3 regions of the Thalassotalea sp. PS06 genome follow, and region 1 is predicted to be linked to each of the others. Evidence: predicted binding sites of a transcription regulator. Region 1 holds the regulator's gene; each other region holds the start of a gene.

Region 1 (7,001 bases):
GTAACCCCAAACAACCGTTAACTGCTGGTCATTTTCAGTTAGCTCATTGTTTGCCTGATAAACGTTGGCATTAAAGTAAGCAAAACCTGGAACGGCGAAATCTGCACCAACACCAACTAAGTAGTTGTCAAAGCTTTGAGAAACAACACCAGAAACGTCTAAGGTAGAGTGTTCCCAGGTAGTGGCGATGAAAACGTCTTTTACGAAACCGTATTCAAGCTTAGAGCCGGTTAGGTAGCTTAAGCTTAAACGTGGCGATAACTCAGCATAGGTTTCTTTACTTGCTAAGTTGTTTGCATCAGCTTTGGCATCAAGGCGGTCAACGAAGAAAAATACGTCACCCCAGTTATGGCCAGAAGCGTGCTCAAGGGTAATGACGTGCACGTCATCGTTTTCAGTAACCTGATATTGGTTTTGGTTGATCAGATAAGAAATGGAGTTGTCACTCCAGAACATTTCTGCGTTTGCCGTAGAGGCAAAGAAAGAAGCACTGGCAACAAGACCAGCAACTAAGTGCTTAACATTTAACATGAGCGCATTCCCAAAATACTAGAATTTTACTGACCCCGACAACATATCGGGGCCAATATAGAATTTTTAATTAAATTAATTGTTGCTTAGGCAAAAGCAAACTTGGCCACAAATAGCGCCGACAATAACCATACCGCTGGGCTAATTTCGTTGAAGCGGCCGCTGAAGATGCGAACCGCAGCGTAACTGATAAACCCAAACGCAATACCGTCTGCAATAGAGAAGGTCAGTGGCATAGTGACAACGATTACGGTTACAGGTACGGCATCCATTAAATCGTCCCACTTAACATTTACCAGGCCGGCAACCATCAGAACACCGACGAAAAATAGTGGGCCTGCGGTTGCGTAAGCTGGAACCATCGCCGCTAATGGTGAGAAGAATAGTGCCAATAAGAACAACGCAGCAACGGTAACGGCTGTAAGACCGGTACGGCCACCGGCGGCAACACCAGCAGTACTTTCAACGTAACTGGTTGTGGTTGATGTACCTAATAAGGAACCGGCGATAGTTGCACCGGAATCGGCAAATAATGCTTTTTTAAGGCCAGGCAGGTTACCGTCTTTATCAAGCAGGTTACCACGCTGGGCAACAGCGATTAAGGTACCTGAGGTATCGAATAAGTCGACGAATAGGAACGCAAAGATAACGCTTAGCATACCTACTTCAAGAGCACCGGCGATATCCAGTTCCATAAAGGTAGGAGCAAGCGAAGGTGGCGCAGTGACGATACCTGCGTACTCTACAGAACCAAAAACCAGGCCAAGAACCGTGATAACCAAAATGGAAATCATAACGGCGCCGTTAATGTTCAAAGAGATTAAACCAACGATTAAAAACAGACCAAGAATCGCCATTAGCGGTTCAAAATCAGTAACACTACCTAACGTTACTAAAGTTGCGTCGCTGGCGACGATAATACCGGCGCTTTTAAGAGCGATTAAGGCCAGGAACAAACCGATACCGGCAGCAATACCGAAACGCAATGCATGCGGGATTGAGTTAATGATCCACTCACGAACTTTGAATGCACTTAATGCAGTAAAGATCACACCGGAAATAAACACGCCACCTAAGGCAACGTTCCAGCTATATCCCAGCTCCATCACAACCGTGAATGTGAAGAACGCGTTTAAGCCCATACCCGGCGCTAATGCGATAGGGTAGTTTGCATATAAGCCCATGATCAAACAGCCAATGGCTGCAGCAAGACAGGTTGCAACGAATACTGCACCCTGATCCATGCCAGTCATAGCAAGCATACTTGGATTAACAAAGATAATGTATGCCATGGTCAGGAAGGTGGTGAACCCGGCAATCACTTCTTGCTTCACAGTGGTATTGTGCTGTGAAAGCTTAAAGAGTTTCTCAAACATCGATTGGTCCTATAAAAAATTTGGCGCATTTTAGCGAAAGATGTAGCTAAATTACATCTTTTTACGCATTTTTTCGCAATTTTACGTGGTTTAACGTTATTTTATTTCAACGATGTTAATCGCTTGATCAGCATTAACATTCTGATTTAATTCTGCTAATGGTTGTTGCGAAATTGGTTCAGGATCAAACGCTAAATCGCCACCATTAATAACGCCGGATTCAAGATTGACGTTTTTGAAATCGAAAAGCTCATTATCAGCCATGTGCGATGGCACAATGTTTTGCATTGCCGTAAAGATTGATTCGGCACGGCCCGGGTAGTGTTTATCCCAGTCTCTTAGCATGGCTTTAACGTTCTGGCGTTGCAGATTTGGTTGGCTGCCGCACAGATTACAAGGGATGATAGGAAATTGTTTGAGCTCAGCGTATTGCTTGATCTCTTTTTCTTTGGCGTAGGCAAGGGGACGGATCACCACGTGTTCACCATTGTCACTGACTAGCTTCGCTGGCATGGTTTTGGTTTTGCCATTGAAAAACATGTTAAGTAGCAGGGTTTCAATCATGTCGTCGCGGTGGTGTCCTAGGGCGATTTTGGTCGCACCTAAATGTTTTGCTGCTTTATATAGAATGGCTCGGCGTAAACGAGAACATAGGCTGCAGGTAGTTTTACCTTCAGGAATTTTTTCTTTGACAATGGCATAGGTGTCTTCTTCGACAATTTGATAGTCGACACCAATTTGCTCAAGATAATTTGGTAATACGTGCTCAGGAAAGCCCGGTTGTTTTTGATCTAGGTTAACGGCAACGATATCAAAATGGATTGGCGCTGAAGCTTTAAGCTTCAATAAGATATCCAGCATGGTATAGCTGTCAGCACCACCAGATAAGCACACCATGATTTTGTCGCCGTCTTCGATCATATTGTAATCGCTGATCGCTTTACCGACATGATGACGAAATCGCTTTTCCAGTTGTTTTAGCTGCTGCTTTTCGAATGCTGTTTGTTCAGACATGTATCCAACCCATGCAAAAAAAAGGCGTATTATAGCCAAGCCGGGTCACGGGGCAAACCGTTTAACAAATTTGTGTAAATTTTTATTAGTTATTTATTACGATTCTTCAACGGGTGACACATAACCGTCTGGTTTTAACGCCAGGAGATCGCAGTTCAATCGATCAATGACGTGCTCAGCGGTGTTACCAATGAAGACCGCCGACAAGCCGGTTCTGCCAATGGTACCCAATATTACCAACTCGGCATCAATATCTTTAGCGACTTTTTCAATCACATCCTCAGGCAAGCCCTCTTCAACATGCAGGTATTGCGACTGAATCTGATATTTTTTGGCATGCTCTTCCATCATTTTTTGATGATGTTCACGCATGGTTTTATTGTATTCCCCAGCATCAAACTCAGGGATCTCAATGGCGATATTAACTGGCGTGCCAGGATAGGAGTTCACCAGATGTACATCGGCTTTAATTAAACCGCTGAGTGTAAGCGCTGCATCGGTAATTTTCGCATTTAACGCCTTGTGGCTGTCTTCCTCGCTGCTGGCATTGATGGCCGCAAGGATATGACCGTTTTCAGGCCATTCATGATCTTTAACCAGCAATAAAGGTACCGGGCATTTGCGGATCAGGTGCCAATCGGTTGGAGTAAAGATGACGGATTGCAGAGTAGGGTGTTCGTGGGTGCTTTTTACAACCACATCGAATTTGTGTTCAATGACTTCTTCAATAATGACTTCAAACGGTCGATTGTGCCAAACCGCTTTGGTTTCTACAGGGTGATCGTATTCTTTGGCTAAGTCTTCGAGCCAGGATTGGCGATCTTTCACCACCGATTTGCGCATTGCTTCGCGCTCATCGCCAGAAAGCATGGTGGTCATTTCATAAGAAAAATCGAAAATTACCAATAGTGCAGTAATTTTATCGCCGGTTTGCTTGGCAATTGTACACGCCCGTTTTAATGCTTTTTGATCTTCACTATCCGGGTCGATAACTACCAGAATATTGCGATATCTATCCATTGCTCCCACCTTTATCAACAGTTGTGATTACGTGAATACGGCCTGATTGGTATTAAGCTTAATCGGATATCGGACGGGTTACAAATAAAAAAATCGGTAGAAGCAGCGCGTTAATCTGTGTGACGCTGCATTGCATTAACATCGAGAATGGTAACAAACTTGCGGTCCAGTTTTATCCAGCCATTTTGTTGAAAACGACTGAGTAACCGGGAAACGGTTTCTACCGTTAAACCTAAGTAATTTCCGAGATCGGTGCGGGTCATTGGTAGTTGAAATTCGCGGGAAGATAATTGTCGGTCTGACAGTCTATCGCCAAAATTTACCAGAAAGCGGGCAAGCTTTTGCTCGGCGTTTTCCTGATTAATGCTTAACAGATGCTGTTGATTACAACCCAGTTCAGCGCTCATTAGCGACATGATTTGCATTTTCAGACGCGGGATCTGGTTAGATAGCTGATCCAGGACATCAAATGGAATTTCGCACACCATGGCGGTTTCTAACGCTTGCGTGGTTCCCGGATGAACTTTATCAGACAGGGCGTCAAACCCTAGGACATCACCTGGAAGATGAAACCCGGTAATTTGTTGTTCGCCTTGGGCGCTCTGAATATAGGATTTAAAGGTGCCGGAACGAATCGCAAACAGGCTATGCAGATTATCGCCACCTTGAAACAAGGTTTGATTCTTTTGGATAGGCTTCTTGCGCTTGATAATCTCGTCAAGCAAATTCAATTCAATATTGGATAAGCTAAAAGGCAGGCAAAGCTCGCTGATACGGCAATTAGCACAGGATATATTTGGCGCAGTTGACATAGTTAATCGTATTGAATCGAATTAGGTTTTACCGACAAGGGTACTAAAACAGCATTTTCAGTGCAATATGCAATGAATAAATCCCATAAAGGATCAGTAGGATACCGCTCAGTTTTTTCACCATAGGTTTTCTTAACCCGTCGGTGAACCACCGAAACCCCGCGCTTAAGGTAAGGAGTGCGGGTAGGGTACCAAGGCCAAAGGCGAACATGATTAACGCACCTTGATGCCAGCTACCACTGGCGATGCTCCAGGTAAGGGTTGAATATACCAGGCCGCAGGGTAACCAGCCCCAGATAGCGCCTAATGCTAAAGCATGGGAGCCGGAGTTGACCGGGATAAACCGTTTCGACAAAGGCTGTATCCGTTGCCACAATATTTTTCCAATGGCTTCTACCCGGTTGAGAACAAACAACCATTGGCCGATATACAGGCCGAGTAAAATCAGGAAGACTGCGGCGAAGATTTGCAGCATGGCAATGGGTACGCCAATGGAACGTGCCGCTATCGAGCCGGTAAAGCCAGCTATTGCGCCGGCGATGGTGTAGGAAAGGATCCGACCGAAATTGTAATTGAAGATAATGGCTGGCGCGGGTTTGTCTTTACCGACAGAGCGAGACAGCATTGAAGTGATGCCGCCGCACATAGCAATACAATGTCCGGCACCGGCGAGACCAACCAAAAATGCTGAAATGACATCCATTTCCATGGGCGAATTAACCTAGGGCTTTTCCGTTTCGACGTTTTCTTTAGTTACCACGTTACTGACGGCGCTCTTGTCAACGCTATCGTCGGCGCTAACGTCTGCTATTGATTCAGAGCTTTCGGTTTTTTTCGCTGGCTCATCATCAAATAAAATGCTCATTCCCTCTTTTTCCAGATCGTCGAATTGCTCGGATTTTACCGCCCAGAAAAATAAATAGATGGCCACCGCAGTGAATAAAATGGCAATAGGAATAAGGACGTAAATTACACTCATTTTTTTAGTAGCCTTAATGAATTTGTCACCACTATCAGGGAACTGGCCGACATACCCAATACCGCAAAGTAGGGGGTGATATAACCACATACGGCCAATGGCAGTACAATGGCATTATAGGCCATAGCCCAGCTAAAGTTTTGTTTAATAATACGTTGTGTGCGTATCGAGGTATCTTTTAAGGATAGCAAGCTGGTTAAATGGTTATCCAGCAAAATCACATCGGCGCCAGTTTTGGCGATCTCGGTGCCGCTACCCATGGCAACCGAAACATGAGCTCCGGCAAATACAGGGGCATCGTTAACCCCATCGCCAACCATTGCCACATTCTTGCCTTGCTCAGTTAGCTTGCTCAGGGTATCTAGCTTTTCAGATGCGGTTAAATTCGCTTTTGCCTCGGTTAAGGATGTACCGGCTGCAGCGAGTTGCTCTGAGAATCGATCAACACCCGTTTGATTATCACCGCTTAGCAATAATGTGTCTGAGTCTTGGTTCAGTTTATTAATAACCTGAGTGGCATCTTCACGAATATCATCATCAAGATAAAATTCGGCAATGATTTGGTCATTTATTTTCAGTACGCAATTGCCTTCTAGCTTACTCGCTTCACCCTGTTGCTTATTACCAACCCAGCTAGCCTTACCTATCATCACAGGCTCGCCCTGGTACTCAGCGGCAATACCACAGCTGGTTATCGTTTCTACGTTATCGACGTTGATATCTGATTTTCTATAGCTTGCAAAAGCATCGGCAATCGGGTGTTGAGAATGGGCTTCTAACGCACTGGCGATAGCCAACACCTGCTCTTCGCTATATCTGTCAGACAGTAAATTAACCTGATTTAACGAGAATTTACCCTGGGTAAGGGTGCCGGTTTTATCAAAAGCATAGGTATCGATACGATTCATGGTTTCGATGACATGCGCACTTTTCACCATGATCCCCTGGCGGTTCAATTTGATTGTGCCGCAGGTTAGGGCAGTTGGCGTTGCCAGCGATAAGGCACACGGACAAGTGGCAACCAATACCGAAATGGTGATCCAAAACGCGTGGCTGGCATTTTCCTGAGCCCAGTAAATCCAGGTAAATACTGCGGTAACCAAAATCAGGGCCACAAAGTATTGGGCAATTTTATCGGAAAGCCTGGCAATTGCTGGTTTATGGTTCTGCGCTCGCTCACTAATACGAATAATGTTGGTTAAGAAATTATCGGCATTGGTGGCGTTAATCTTGATTTGCAGGTTGCCATCGGTATTTACCGTTCCGGCA
Region 2 (7,001 bases), 1.7 Mb from region 1:
CTCAAGCTGATCTCGGTAACATCATCGAGATCATTATCTTCGGTCCACTCTTCCACCAGTGCTTCCAAATCGAACTTTAACTCCTGGCTAATCGCACCAGGCTTGGGTAGTGCATTCGGTTTGAAGTTAACGACTATAACAACCTTTCTTCCGGATGCCATGCCACTAAATCGAACCAGAGATTGATCAACAAGCACCTCAAAATCATCATTGAATAAAAGTGACTGATTCATTTATTTCCCCTGAATAAGCAAACGTCTCAGCTCTTCAATTACCGGATCGATATCCGGCATGGTGCCAAACCAGATAGAGAAGCTTTTTGCCGCCTGCCCTACCAGCATACCCAGACCATCAATGCATTGGCTGGCGCCATGATCGTGACACCATGTCATAAACCCCGTAGGTTTAGCCTGATACACCATGTCATAGCAAATCGTATTGGCGCCAATAATAGATGAACTCACATCTGGACGCTGCTGAGCAAGACCCGCCGAGGTTGCATTAATAATGACATCGAAACTACCGGCTTGCAGTTCATCAAACCCACAGGCGAGAATTCTTGAGTCACTGAAATGATTTTGCAGATTATGAGCTTTCGATGCGGTGCGATTGGCAATCGTCAATGATTTTGGATTTTCACTTAATAGTGCGGGGATCACTCCCCTTGCAGCGCCACCGGCACCTAACAACAATATTTTTGCATCGATTAACTGCACCTGTTGTCGGTGTAGATCTGCCACTAAGCCAAAACCATCGGTGTTATCGCCGCAAAGTTTATCCCTCTCTAAATAAAGGGTGTTCACTGCACCACTAGCTTTGGCCGTCGTAGATAAACTATCACACAATTGCCAGGCTTGTTCTTTAAACGGTGCGGTTACATTCGCTCCTTCACCGCCAGCAGCAACAAACGATTTAAAAGCATCGGCAAATCCATCCTCAGGTGCAAGCCTAGCCTGATAATCAATATTGATATTTAGCTGACTTGCAAATTGTTGATGTATCCAAGGAGAACGGGATTGTTTGATAGGGTTACCGAACACGCAATATTGCCGGGAATTCATAGCATTACTTTATTTAAGAGTTGATATCTGGTCATCCTATCGAATTGAATAAACGAATGGAATTAAAAAAGCAGCGCCAGAAACGCTGCTTTTATACAAGTTGGCTATTAGTTAAACCTTGAGGTTCAATTAAAACTTATAACCTAACATCAGTGAGTAAACCATAGGGTCTATCTCGACATTGGACGAACCAGGTATGTCACCAATATTGAAGTCTGCGTCCGTTTCGATATCAATATAACGAGCCGATGCGTTTACTAGCCAATTATCGGTAAAGTAAAAATCTAATCCGATCTGGGCTGAGTAACCCCAGGAATCATCTAACTCTAAGTCGTTAAAGCCAAGAGCATCTGGATCCGACTTGAATTTCTCTTCAAAGAATGTGGTGTAATTTAAACCCAGACCAACATAAGGCTGAAAACTGCCAGCGGATGTAAAGTAATACAATACACTCAATGTTGGTGGTAAGTGTTTTACCTCGGCCAAGGTTGCACCATCGACGGGCACACCGAAGATGCCAGGTGCTATACCTTCAGGATCATTGATGATTACGTCATGTTGAAACGGCGTTGCCGCAAGTAATTCAATGGCCCAGTTTGGGCTGAAGAAATAAGCGAAATTAAGACCCAACTGTGTATCGTCTTCAACGGACAGGGATAATGGTGTATCCCCACCTAACGCTTCGACAAATACACCTGAATTACCACTATCAGGATCTACATTGGTTGCACCGGCTCTGATTACCCAGTCACCGGCTTCATTGGCATGCACAGCCCCACTTAACAGGGCTGTTGCTATCGCCAGAGTTACGATTTGTTTTTTCATACTTCTCTCCCTCAGAGAACAAATCACAAAAGAACTACTCAAGATAAGTACAGGACTTCAAGGCGTTCTCCGCTTTAGCCTTAAGTACAAATCCGACCAGCACTAAAAGTTTAGTCGATAACCGGGTGGGTGCTTGTTGATTTGCATCAAACTGAAGGTTAATAAATTGACAAAATCGGCAAAACTTTAGCCATTGTCTATAGTTAGGTTTTGTTACCTGGCATTGCCAGTCGTGTTCAATTTATGCGTTTGAGATGATCTCATTGGGATTTAATTAGCATTTTATGAATATTGATATTTCAGTCGTGGTTCCGGCAAAAAATGAACAGGACAATATCGAACCACTCATACGGGAAATAAATCAGGCACTGTCTGGGAACTATGAATATGAAATCATCTACGTTGATGATGGTAGCGAAGATGAGACCTTACAACGGTTACTGCAGATGCAAAAGTCACAGGATAATCTGCACATCGTTCGCCATAAATCCAGTGTTGGTCAAAGTACGGCTGTCTTTAACGGCGTTAAACATAGTAACGGCAGTTTGATAGCCACCTTAGATGCCGATGGTCAAAACGACCCTGCGGATTTACCAAAACTCATTGAAATTGCGATGGCACAACCTCAATACAGCCACTTTTGTATTGCCGGCTATCGAAAGAACCGTGTTGGTGACAATTCCTGGAAGCGTTGGCAATCGAAAATAGCTAACAAGATTCGTCAGGCCTTTCTCAATGATGATACCCCTGATACCGGATGCGGTATCAAGGTCATCCCGAAAGCTACCTATACCCTACTACCCTATTTCGATCATATGCATCGTTTTCTACCCGCACTGATAAAGCGACTTGGCGGACATATTGAAGTGGTTGAAGTTAACCACCGCGAGCGCTTAAGTGGCAGCTCAAATTACTCATTTCGAAATCGGGCGTTTGTCGGTCTGGTCGACTTGTTTGGTGTATTTTGGCTAACCAGGCGTTGCAAACGTGCCGATATCATTGAAACAAACCATGAATAGAGTCACGGATGTAAAAATTAAAAAGCATGTTGCCAAGGCCGTCCTTAGCTTTGCGCTGTTTATTGGTATTGCATTATTCCTGCAGCGATATGTTTTCGATGGGCTGTTGAGTCAATCCTTTTGGACCACCCTGGAGCCTTCATCATTCAGTGTGCAGCTTGCGTTTATAGCCATTGCAGCACTGAGCACCATGTTTGGCTTTCCGCGTCAGGTAATCGCGTTCCTTGCGGGTTATAGCTTAGGTTTTTGGTACGGAACGTTTATCGCAACCTTTGCGGTTTTGTTAGGTTGTATGCTCTGTTATGGGTTCGCAATTAAGCTGTCAGAACGACATCAGTTACGAGCCAATTTTGACTTAATTAATCGCTTAAGTGCCTTTCTCTCTACAAACGTTTTTTACAAGACACTGATCATTCGTCTTTTTCCAATCGGAAGTAACCTATTAACTAACCTTGCTGCTGGGGTTAGTCAGGTTAACAAAAGCCAATTTTTCGCAGCTTCATTCATTGGCTATCTGCCACAAATGATCATTTTCTCACTCAGCGGCAGTGGTGTCAGTATGCAGTCTAAATTTCAATTGATACTTAGTGGCGTATTATTGTGCATTAGTCTTGCTCTTAGTTTGTGGCTGTATAAAAAAGAGCGCAATCAACCCTTGTCCAATCCTTTCCTTCAGCAAAAATAATGGAATCATCCTACATGGCAACCTTAGGGTTGAGAAAACGCCTGTTTTTTCTTATCGGTATTCTTATCGCTATCATCGCAATTGTTGCCCTTTATATCCCAGGTATGGATACGATTTGGTTATACCATGAAGAAACCCGCAGAGCGCTGGTGGCCAGAGAAATGGCACAAAATGGTACTTGGTTAACTCCCACCATCAATCAGCAAGCCTATTGGGCTAAACCTCCCTTGTTCAACTGGACAATTATCCTGACTAGTAGCTTTACCGGCGGCGAAATCAATGAGCTATCCGCCCGACTGCCATCCTTGCTATTCACTTTCGCGGGTATCATTTCTCTGTTCCTGTTTACTCGAAGATACTTGAGTTTGCGAGTGCAAGTATGGCTAATGTTGATGGTGCTATTTACCCCCGAGCTTGCTCGCAAAGCGACGTCTGCCGAGCTTGATACGGTATTTATGGTGCTGGTAAACCTATCATTGTTTACCTGGTTTTATTATTGGCAGAAACAACAATCCAAGACCGCCTGGGTTGTGTCCATGACGTGTCTGGGTCTCGCCTATTTATGCAAACGAGAAGCAGCACTTCTCTGCTACTTTTTAACCATTTTTGGCTTTCTCACCTATTGCCGGCTGTGGCCCAAGGTAAATAAAACTGTACTGCTAAGTACATTATTGATCCCGATAATATTCGCTGCCCTTTGGTGGCTGCCAATGTTAGTGAAATTTGGTTTGCAGTCATCTGTGGAACTGAATCAGGCAGAAATGGCAGCGAGACAAAATAAAGGCAGTACTATCGAGTATCTGCTGGGGGTCATCAAATATCCGTTCGAAGTCTGGTTGGCATTACTTCCAGCAAGTCTTTTATTACCTGTGCTGCTGGCTAAATCATTGCGAATGCGCCTTAAGGAAAATTATGGTGACCTGTATCTTTTTTGCTTAGTGGGGATAGTGCTAAACCTGCTGCCAGTTATGTTGATCGGCGACAGTAATGTCCGCTATTTCATGCCGATGTTTATTCTAGCGTTACTTTTAAGTGCGATGATTATTGATCTCTGGATTAACGACCAGTTAAAGGCGGGTAATTGGCTGGCCAGGTATCAAAAAAATCTGGGTAAAAGCATTCCAATGGTATTTTATAGTTTGTTAATTGTCGCGTGCGCCGTCGTTATGGTGATGGCGCCTGTATCCTGGCAAAGTAATATCGGCTTGCTGGTCATTCTGTCTATTTCTGTTTATCTGGCAGTCCGTCAATGGCAATTACCCAAAGCAGATAAAGCCATTGAGCAAGGCAAATCGTTTTTACAGTTTTCGATCATACTTGTGCTCTTAGTGCGTTTGTTCGATTTAAGTTACAGCTTGCCCTATCGGGACAAAAGTCTGCATGAATATCGAGACATAGAGGGTTCGCTTCAACAAATAAAAGCGATTAAAGAGAAAGTGGTAGTAAATTCTCCGACCGCAACCGACATTAGAACCACTTCCGTGTATGGCGATCACAACCTATCCCACGGTATATATTTTTACGATGAGGAGCGTTTAGTAACGCCGGTTGACTGTAAAACCTTTACCACCAAGCAAGCGGCGATTTGGTTATTTCTATTAGAAAATGGAGAGTCGCTAGAATTGGGAAATGGCGATGTGTTATTAGCGCAATTTCCCTACACTAAAAAACATCGCCTGCATCTGGTTAACACCAAGGACCCGGAGCAATATTGCCGCTAGAAACTGGATTAGAGCTCTTTAAGCCAATCTCTCGGTGTCAGGTAATCCGTAAGTTTTGCTTCTGCACTTTGTGCTTCTGGTTGGAAGTTATATTGCCATCTAGCCAATGGCGGCATCGACATCAGGATGGATTCGGTTCGGCCACCACTTTGTAGGCCAAATAAAGTTCCCCGGTCGAATACCAGATTAAATTCTACATAGCGACCACGACGGTATAGCTGAAACTGACGGTGATTATCATCATAAGGATGGTTCTTGCGACGCTCGATAATTGGTACATAGGCATCGATAAAGCCTTGGCCAACCGCCTTGATGTAATCAAAACACTGCTGAAAATCCCATTCATTTAAATCATCGAAAAACAAACCGCCGACACCACGGGTTTCATTACGATGTTTCAGATAAAAATAATCATCACACCAGGCTTTATGTTTGTCATAAACCTCATCACCAAATGGCTGACACAGATCGAGAGCTACCTGATGCCAATGCTTAACATCTTCATCGAACGGATAAAACGGTGTTAAATCAAAGCCACCGCCAAACCACCATACCGGATCTTCACCTTCTTTTTCGGCAACAAAAAAGCGGACATTGGCATGGGAAGTTGGAATAAATGGATTTTTAGGGTGGATAACCAAGGATACCCCACAGGCGCGCCAGGTACGTCCTGCCAGTTCAGGACGATGTGCTGTGGCCGAAGGCGGTAACTTATTACCACTGACCAGAGAGTAATTGACGCCGCCTTGTTCAATAACCGCACCTTCGGTTAAAACTCGCGTGCGACCACCGCCGCCCTCTTCGCGTTGCCACTTATCTTCGACAAATTTGCCCTTACCATCTGCTAACTCAAGCTGCTGACAAATGTTATCCTGAAGCTGAGTTAAAAAATCTACTACGGGTTGAATATCTACCTGACTCATTGGCGAAATGTTTCTCCGGTTAACGCATCGATGATGGTTGAAGGTTTGGTGAACCCTAAGGTTTCACCTTTAATAATAAAATCTACCTGCTCTGATAGCTGCTGTTCGACCTCTTGCCAGGTCTTCGCAGGCGGCTCGCCAGTCAGGTTTGCGCTGGTCGAAACGATAGGTTTGCCAGTTTGCTCGCATAACGCAACTACATCTGGTTGACTGGTTACGCGTATCGCAATTGTCGTAAATTGTCCGGTTAGGTAATCCGATAAACCGGGTTTTGCAGGAAACACCTGAGTAATACCATCGGGCCATCTCGAAAACACGCTAAAGCGTTTGTCTTGAGGGATTGCACTGTCATCAACGTACGGCAATAACTGCGAGTAATTACCCGCCAGCAATATCAATCCCTTTTCCTTTGGGCGCTGCTTTATGGTCAACAGCTTTTCAATTGCCTGCTCATTATCCGGATCACAACCAAGACCAAATACGGCTTCGGTCGGGTAAGCTATAATTCCACCCTCAGAAAAGATATCAACAGCGGTAGGTTCAGACGCGTTTGACACAATAGTTCCTGCTAAACGATAAATAAGGCTAATTTTAACAAGTGTTGCCACCGACAAACAAACTTTGTGTCATGTTTTTGCAACAAATTCTTCGTCATTAGGAAAATCCCTACCATGATTGTTTTGGGATTTAGTTAAAGATAGGTATAATTGCCGCTTATTTTTCGACCTCAGAGGCAAACTCTGGGGTTTCCTTATTTTTTATTGGTT
Region 3 (7,001 bases), 710 kb from region 1:
TTCGCCTTGACGCACATGCATGATGGTCACATCTTTCGGACAAATTGCCTGAATTTCATCAAGAAGCTTACGCTTTACGCGCTTCTCAAGAGAGGTTTCTAATTCGAAAGACTTGTCGAAGTGGTTTTCAATGGCATTTTTCGAAGAATGGGTAACAAGCACAATTTCTTTAATTCCTGCGGCAATACATTCATTGACAATGTATTGAATCAGAGGCTTATCAACCACAGGTAACATTTCTTTGGGAATAGCTTTGGTAGCTGGTAGCATCCTTGTTCCCAACCCCGCGACAGGAATAACCGCTTTACGAATACTTTTTCCTGCGTTTACAGACATAGTACATCCTTAATTATTTTTCTTTCTGATTACTTTTTATCACGGAATTAAGTCTGTTTCATGACATTCACAGATTAAATTAATTCACGTGTTGGTAATATTCCTTGTACCAGCGAACGAAATTTGCGACCCCTTCATTGACTGACGTTTGAGGGCGGTAGCCGGTAACTGAGTATAAATCATTGACCTCAGCAAAGGTTTTCTGAACATCTCCTGGTTGCATCGGCAACAGGTTTTTCTTTGCTTCGATTGCTAATGATTGTTCCAGTGCTTTGATAAAGTCCATCAACTTAACCGGATTCCCATTACCTATGTTAAACACACGATATGGTGCCGAGCTTGTCGCCGCTGAGCCCGACTCTACTGACCAGCCTGAATCAATCATTGGAATATGATTTTGAACGCGCATTATACCCTCAACAATATCATCAATGTAAGTAAAATCTCGGCTCATATCGCCGTAGTTATAAACATCAATTGGCTTACCTTCTAACATGGCTTTGGTAAACTTAAACAACGCCATATCAGGTCGTCCCCATGGGCCGTAAACGGTAAAAAAGCGTAAGCCAGTTGTGGGCACATTGTATAAATGGGAGTAACAATGCGACATCAACTCATTAGCCTTTTTGGTAGCTGCATATAAAGATACTGGGTGATCAACACTATCGGCGGTTGCAAACGGTGTTTGTTTGTTCAAGCCATATACTGAGCTTGATGAAGCGTAAACAAGATGCTCAACGTCATTGTGACGGCAGCCTTCAAGGATAGCCAAATGACCGATTAAATTGGCATCGGCATAAGCCATCGGGTTATCAATCGAATAGCGAACACCAGCCTGGGCAGCAAGATGAATGACACGCTGAAATTTCTCTGTCGCGAACAATTCAGCAATCGCTTCACGATCTTCCAAATCCAGCTTCACAAACCGAAACTGACCGTCCGCAGAATTGGACTGGGATACGATATCAGAACCGGCAACTAAAGTATCTTGCTGATGTTTTTGCGAGAATCGCTGTAGTTTCTTAAGACGGGATAATTTTAGGTTTACGTCGTAGTAATCATTGAGGTTGTCCAAGCCTATCACCTCATGCCCCTGTTCACACAAGCGAGTGGCAACAAAATGACCAATAAACCCTGCGGCGCCAGTAACCAAGTATTTCATAATTCGTCCCTATTTTGAGCGTTACTTATGCAAGATTATGTGCAGATAAACTTCCTGCTCCGACACAAAACCTCTAGTTATCTTGAATCTTCCAAACGACAAACATAACTAACAAGTGATTTAGTCTTTTGATGCCGTCTCATCAAAATATAGTCGAGATAACAAAACATGGAGAAAAAACTAAAATTTAATTTTGCCGGTAAATTAACAAGCTCAGCCTTTGATTGCCCCCTTTAAAAGAGCAGCTTACTTATTAATTTTTAAAGAAAATCACTGATCTAAATCAAAGCAAATTTTTCGAAAAATATTATCCTTAAAATTAGCACTAGCAAATGTCTGGAGAATTTGATGCGTAATGTTCTGGTGATCGCCGATCCCAATTTCAAAACAACAACCGCAATTGAGCAGGCAAAAAGACTATCCATTGCTGACGGCATAACCTTGCACATTGTTTACTTTTATTACGAGAACCTGAGGGGCATGGGAAGTCGAGGCAGCGCCCTGAAGTCTTCACTAATTGCTCGCTTGCAGGAAAAAGCCGAACAACAATTAGAATCGCTGTTAAGCGATGAAATACCTTACACCTGTGAAATCGTGTGGGAAAAACACTTACATCACTGGGTCAATGATTATGCGCAAAAACATCAGCCGGCGATGGTACTCAAGACCGGCCACCGCTCCGAAACCATGTTTTACACCCCGACAGATTGGCACTTAATTCGAGAGTGTCCAGCTCCCGTGCTTATTGTTGCGGAAAATAAATGGCGTCGACGCAGCGGTATTCTTGCTGCGGTTGACTTGCAAACTGAACAACCAGAAAAACAGCATCTTAATGAGAAAATTCTGGCCACAAGCAAATATCTAGCAGCGGTGTTTGATGCTCCTTTGCACGTTTGTTACACCCCTGTGGTATCCGACGTACTAAGAGATTTCGGGGTTCAGTTCCTTGATGAAATAGAGGACAACGCCAGAGAAGAAATACAACAGAAAATAGATACCCTCGCCATTACTTACGGTATAGAACCGGAAAACTTTCACATCAAAGCGGGGAAACCAGAAAAAGTCATTCCCAGTACTGCCGCTAAGTTACAGGCAGGGCTTGTCGTTGTCGGCACCATAGGTCGTAAAGGCATTACCGGGAAATTGCTTGGCAATACCGCCGAAGAAATTCTTAGTTTACTCAAAACCAACGTCCTGACCTTAAAACCTTAAACTAGAGAGCAACCTAAAGAGCAAGATGAAGGATCACCTTGTTCGCCCCTTTCGCTGCAAACCTCTTCGCTATTTATCAGCTATATTATTGAACATTGAGCGATATCACTTGCACCACCGGTGATAAGGTAAAATCGAGTTCGGAGAACCCTTTGAAGACCAGTCCTAACGACCCCAGGCAATATCATTCTCTAATTCTGGATAACGGTCTGCGTGTGGTTATCGTCGAGAACAAAGAGACCGAGCGCGCTGCAGCTTCCATGGTAGTAAACGCAGGACATTTTGATGACCCGGATGATACTCAGGGGTTAGCTCACTTTCTCGAACATATGCTATTTCTCGGCACTAAAAGTTACCCAGATAGCGGCGAATACCAAAGCTTTATTAGTCAACACAATGGTAGCAATAATGCCTGGACCGGAACCGAGCATACCTGCTTTTACTTCGATATTGAGCAACCGTTTTTTTATCAGGCTTTAACCAGGTTTAGTCGTTTTTTTTCGGAGCCATTGCTCAAAGCCGAACATATTAATAGCGAGCGAAATAATGTTGACGCCGAATTTCAAATGAAACTCAAGGAAGATACCCGGCGAATATATGACGTCCAGAAGGAGACGGTAAACCCTCTGCATCCTTTCAGTAAATTTTCTGTTGGCAACCTGGAAACGTTGAATGATGCACCCGGACGCAGTTTGCGTCAGGTTCTACAAGACTTTTTTGATAACTATTATTGCGCTCCCAGAATGACACTGGCGATTGAATCATCATTAGCTGTTAGTGAAGTTCAGCAACAAGTAAGTAAAGAATTTAATCAGATAAAATCTGGCCCTAAAGAAAAGCCAGCCATCATACAACCGCTTTATCTACCTGAGAATCTTGCAATACAACTCGCTATACCGCCACAAACATCTCAGAGAAAACTGGTCATTACTTTTGCCTTACCCGGTCTCGATACCTACTATCAATACAAACCTGTGAGCTATCTCAGCTATTTGCTTGGACACGAGGGGCCAGGTAGCATTCTTTCCTTGCTCAAAAAACGCCAGTGGGCAATGAGTTTAACCTCAGGTGGTGGCGTTAATGGTTCCAATTTTAAAGACTTTAATATCAGCATATCCCTTACAGAAAAAGGTGAGCAACACCAGACAGAGATTATCGACTTGCTTTTTTCATATCTAAGAATGTTAACCGAGGATGGTATTCAGGAATTATATTTCAATGAAAAGAGAGCGCTCACTGAATTCGCTTTTAACTATAAAGAAAACAGTAAACCTCTGGAAAACGTCAATCAGCTCGCCATTAATATGCAACATTATCCGGAGCAGGATTATATTTATGGCGATTATAAAATAAAGGCGTTTAAACCCGATTTATTGCGTAAATTTCTAGCCTACTTTACCGCCGAAAATATGCGGGTGATGGAAATTCGTAAATCAGTAAATACCGATCGCGTCAGTCGCTGGTATCAGACTCCGTATCAAATGCAACAAATCCCGCCTCTTAAACTTCAGCGTTGGCAACAAGCCGAGGTTTACCATGAGTTAACACTTCCCAAAGCCAATCCATTTATCGTTGAAAAGCCGACAATCTATTCGGGTGAATCTACAGCAACCCCCGAGAAGGTTCGTCAGCGTACCGGATTTAATTTTTGGTTTAAGCAAGATAAAACCTTCCGCTCTCCAAAAGGACAGGTGTTCGTTAGCCTTGAATCTCCCTACACCATAGCATCGGTAAAACAGATTGCGATGACACGATTATTTGTAGAGTTATTTAGTGAATCGGTACAAGAGCAGAACTATCAGGCAGAGCTCGCGGGTATCCACTACCAGGTCTATTCTCACCAAGGTGGCATTACCATACAAATTTCCGGGATCAGTGAGAAGCAGCCTTTGTTGCTGGATAACTTACTGCACGCGGTTTGTGACCACTCTTTACCGCTCGAGCGTTTTCAATTATTTAAAAAACAGCTGATTAGTAATTGGCGTGATGTGACCAAAGGTAAACCTGTTTCACAGTTATTTAGTCTTCTCAATGCCCTATTTAAACCCTACAGTCCGCACGCATTAGAGCTAGCAGATGCAATGCAGGACGCAGGTTTTGATGAATTTCGCGAATTTTGCTCAATCTTATTTTCGCAACTTAGCGTTGAAGCTTTCGCATATGGTAACTGGCCTAAGAAAGAAGCCATAAATATGGCGGATAAAATTCAAAACCACTTAGGAGGCGCGATGAAGGCAACCGCTCTGGTACATCCCGAAATCATCGATTTTAATTCCGCCGCTCCTGCAAGGTTCGTAATTGACATTGCCGAAGATGAAAACGCCTGCGTAGTTTACTTTCCGATGCCATCTAATGATTTTCAAAGTAAAGCACTGGCAATTTTGACCAGTCAAATGATCGCTCCGATGTTTTTTCATCAACTGAGAACGGTCCGACAACTCGGTTATCTTGTCGGTGTAAATTACATGCCGATGAATCGCTTCCCGGGAATCGCGTTTTTTGTGCAATCTCCGAACATAAGCGCAGAAATTTTAGCGGAGGAAATATTTGCCTTTTTACAACGCTTTTCCACCCATACTGAAATGGAGAACTGGGACAAAATACAGCAGGGCATCATCAACCAATTAGATGCCAAAGACACTAGCCCGAGAATACGAAGTCAACGATTCTGGCATAGTATTACCAACCATGATTACGAATTTAATAATCGCAGCATCTTAAAGAAGGAAGTCTCACAACTGCACAAACAGCAGGTGATCGACTTTATTGATAACCAATTAACATCTGATAAAGGTTTACAGCCAGTTATCCTTACCACCAATAAAAAGGGAACCACGTCGGCGGGCGATTCAGCACCTGCTCAGGTGTTCACCAATATTAAGTCCTTTCACAACCATTATTCACTGAAATATTAACGAGTTAATCTTTAACAACGTGCACATAACTTTAAATTGATCGCTAATTGTTTTAAGATGATTTTTGACGTCAAAAAAAACTTGAATAATTTATTCGAGCAATAACAAATCCCTTGGTTAATGTAATGTTACTAATAACTAAGTTGTAACTTTTAGGGTTTACCTGTGCACTTTACTAACAATAACAAAATGCATGCTAGGCATGTGCCGTTTCTCCAGCGCCTTATTCTGTTTCTTGGCTTGTGTCTGAGTGTTGTTGCCTATTCCGAACAGCCGCCTCTTAAATTCCAACAAATCTCGGTAGAACAGGGATTATCTCAAAGTACCGTTATGTCCTTAGCTCAGGATCAGGATGGCTTTATTTGGATGGCCACCCAATATGGTCTAAATCGTTATGATGGATATGAATTTACCCATTTTAAATACCACTCTGACGACCCCTTCTCCTTAGCTAATAATATTGTTCGCAATGTGTTTGTTGACAGCAATAATGTGCTTTGGGTGGGCACCGACAACGGCTTAAGCCGTTATGACGCAGATAACAATCGCTTTGACAATTTTTTCCACGAAAAAGGCAACGCCAACTCTCTTCGCGACAACACGATATGGAGCATTTACGAGGACAGAGCTAATAACCTCTGGGTATCGACGGCCTCAGGATTACATAAATACAACGAAAGCACTGAAGATTTTACCGTTATTAATTTCAAAAGTTACAGTAGTGTTGTTAAAGCCATTAAAAGCATTTTCCAGGATAGTAAAGGTAATTACTGGTTAGGCACATACGAAAACGGTTTGTTCGTAATGAACAAGGATTTAGATTTCGTATCTCCGGCCAATGGTAAAAATGTCTGGAAATTAAACATTGATGCTCAGTCGATTCTGGAAATTAGTGAGCTGAACCAGAAGATCTGGCTGGCAACAGAAAACGGTATTTTTGCAATCGATGAAGATATCACCGTCGCCGCGCACTATTTGCCTCAGAACTTCACCCAGGAGCCTGGGAATAATCGAGTGCGTAGCATTCATCAAGTCGATGACCGGTTTTTATGGCTTGGCACAGAGGCTGGTTTACTGGAGCTGGACTTAGTAGATGAGCGTATCTATTTTCTCGAGTCTGCAGCTTTCAATACAAATGAAGTAACCAAAGACTTTATCTTTACCATATTTAAAGACAACTCCAATTCCTTGTGGTTAGCAACTTACTACGATGGAGTGAGTCGATATAACTCTATATCATCATTATTCACCCACCATTTATCAGGTAGTTATAACGATAAGAAAAATATCAAAGCTTTTACCGAAACGCCGGATGGCAAAATTTGGATCGCTTCTGAAAGTAATGGCATTTACTTTCAGTCCGTTAACTCAACGAT

The links. Region 1 encodes FNR, which switches genes on or off when oxygen is low (the NO sensors DNR and NnrR bind a similar motif). Its sites were predicted from a motif close to TTGATCTAGATCAA; they were not measured.
Region 2: FNC98_RS00140 (OmpW/AlkL family protein) is a predicted target of FNR. The motif match lies at 2,023-2,036, and genes of this name have one in related genera.
Region 3: FNC98_RS10730 (universal stress protein) is a predicted target of FNR. The motif match lies at 1,772-1,785, and genes of this name have one in related genera.

What each region holds. Positions count from the first base shown of each region.
Region 1 is NZ_CP041638.1:1,701,819-1,708,819, forward strand. It holds gene FNC98_RS07485 (outer membrane protein OmpK) at 1-531, opposite strand, end outside; gene FNC98_RS07490 (NCS2 family permease) at 618-1,907, opposite strand; gene ttcA (tRNA 2-thiocytidine(32) synthetase TtcA) at 2,004-2,921, opposite strand; gene uspE (universal stress protein UspE) at 3,018-3,941, opposite strand; gene fnr (fumarate/nitrate reduction transcriptional regulator Fnr) at 4,052-4,753, opposite strand; gene FNC98_RS07510 (sulfite exporter TauE/SafE family protein) at 4,797-5,462, opposite strand; gene ccoS (cbb3-type cytochrome oxidase assembly protein CcoS) at 5,475-5,732, opposite strand; gene FNC98_RS07520 (heavy metal translocating P-type ATPase) at 5,729-7,001, opposite strand, start outside.
Region 2 is NZ_CP041638.1:26,995-33,995, reverse strand. It holds gene FNC98_RS00150 (hypothetical protein) at 1-233, opposite strand, end outside; gene aroE (shikimate dehydrogenase) at 234-1,061, opposite strand; gene FNC98_RS00140 (OmpW/AlkL family protein) at 1,191-1,886, opposite strand; gene FNC98_RS00135 (glycosyltransferase family 2 protein) at 2,177-2,905, shown strand; gene FNC98_RS00130 (TVP38/TMEM64 family protein) at 2,898-3,590, shown strand; gene FNC98_RS00125 (ArnT family glycosyltransferase) at 3,590-5,311, shown strand; gene hemF (oxygen-dependent coproporphyrinogen oxidase) at 5,320-6,234, opposite strand; gene FNC98_RS00115 (L-threonylcarbamoyladenylate synthase) at 6,231-6,794, opposite strand.
Region 3 is NZ_CP041638.1:2,414,182-2,421,182, forward strand. It holds gene galU (UTP--glucose-1-phosphate uridylyltransferase GalU) at 1-336, opposite strand, end outside; gene FNC98_RS10725 (NAD-dependent epimerase) at 416-1,498, opposite strand; gene FNC98_RS10730 (universal stress protein) at 1,847-2,710, shown strand; gene FNC98_RS10735 (insulinase family protein) at 2,863-5,625, shown strand; gene FNC98_RS10740 (EAL domain-containing protein) at 5,791-7,001, shown strand, end outside.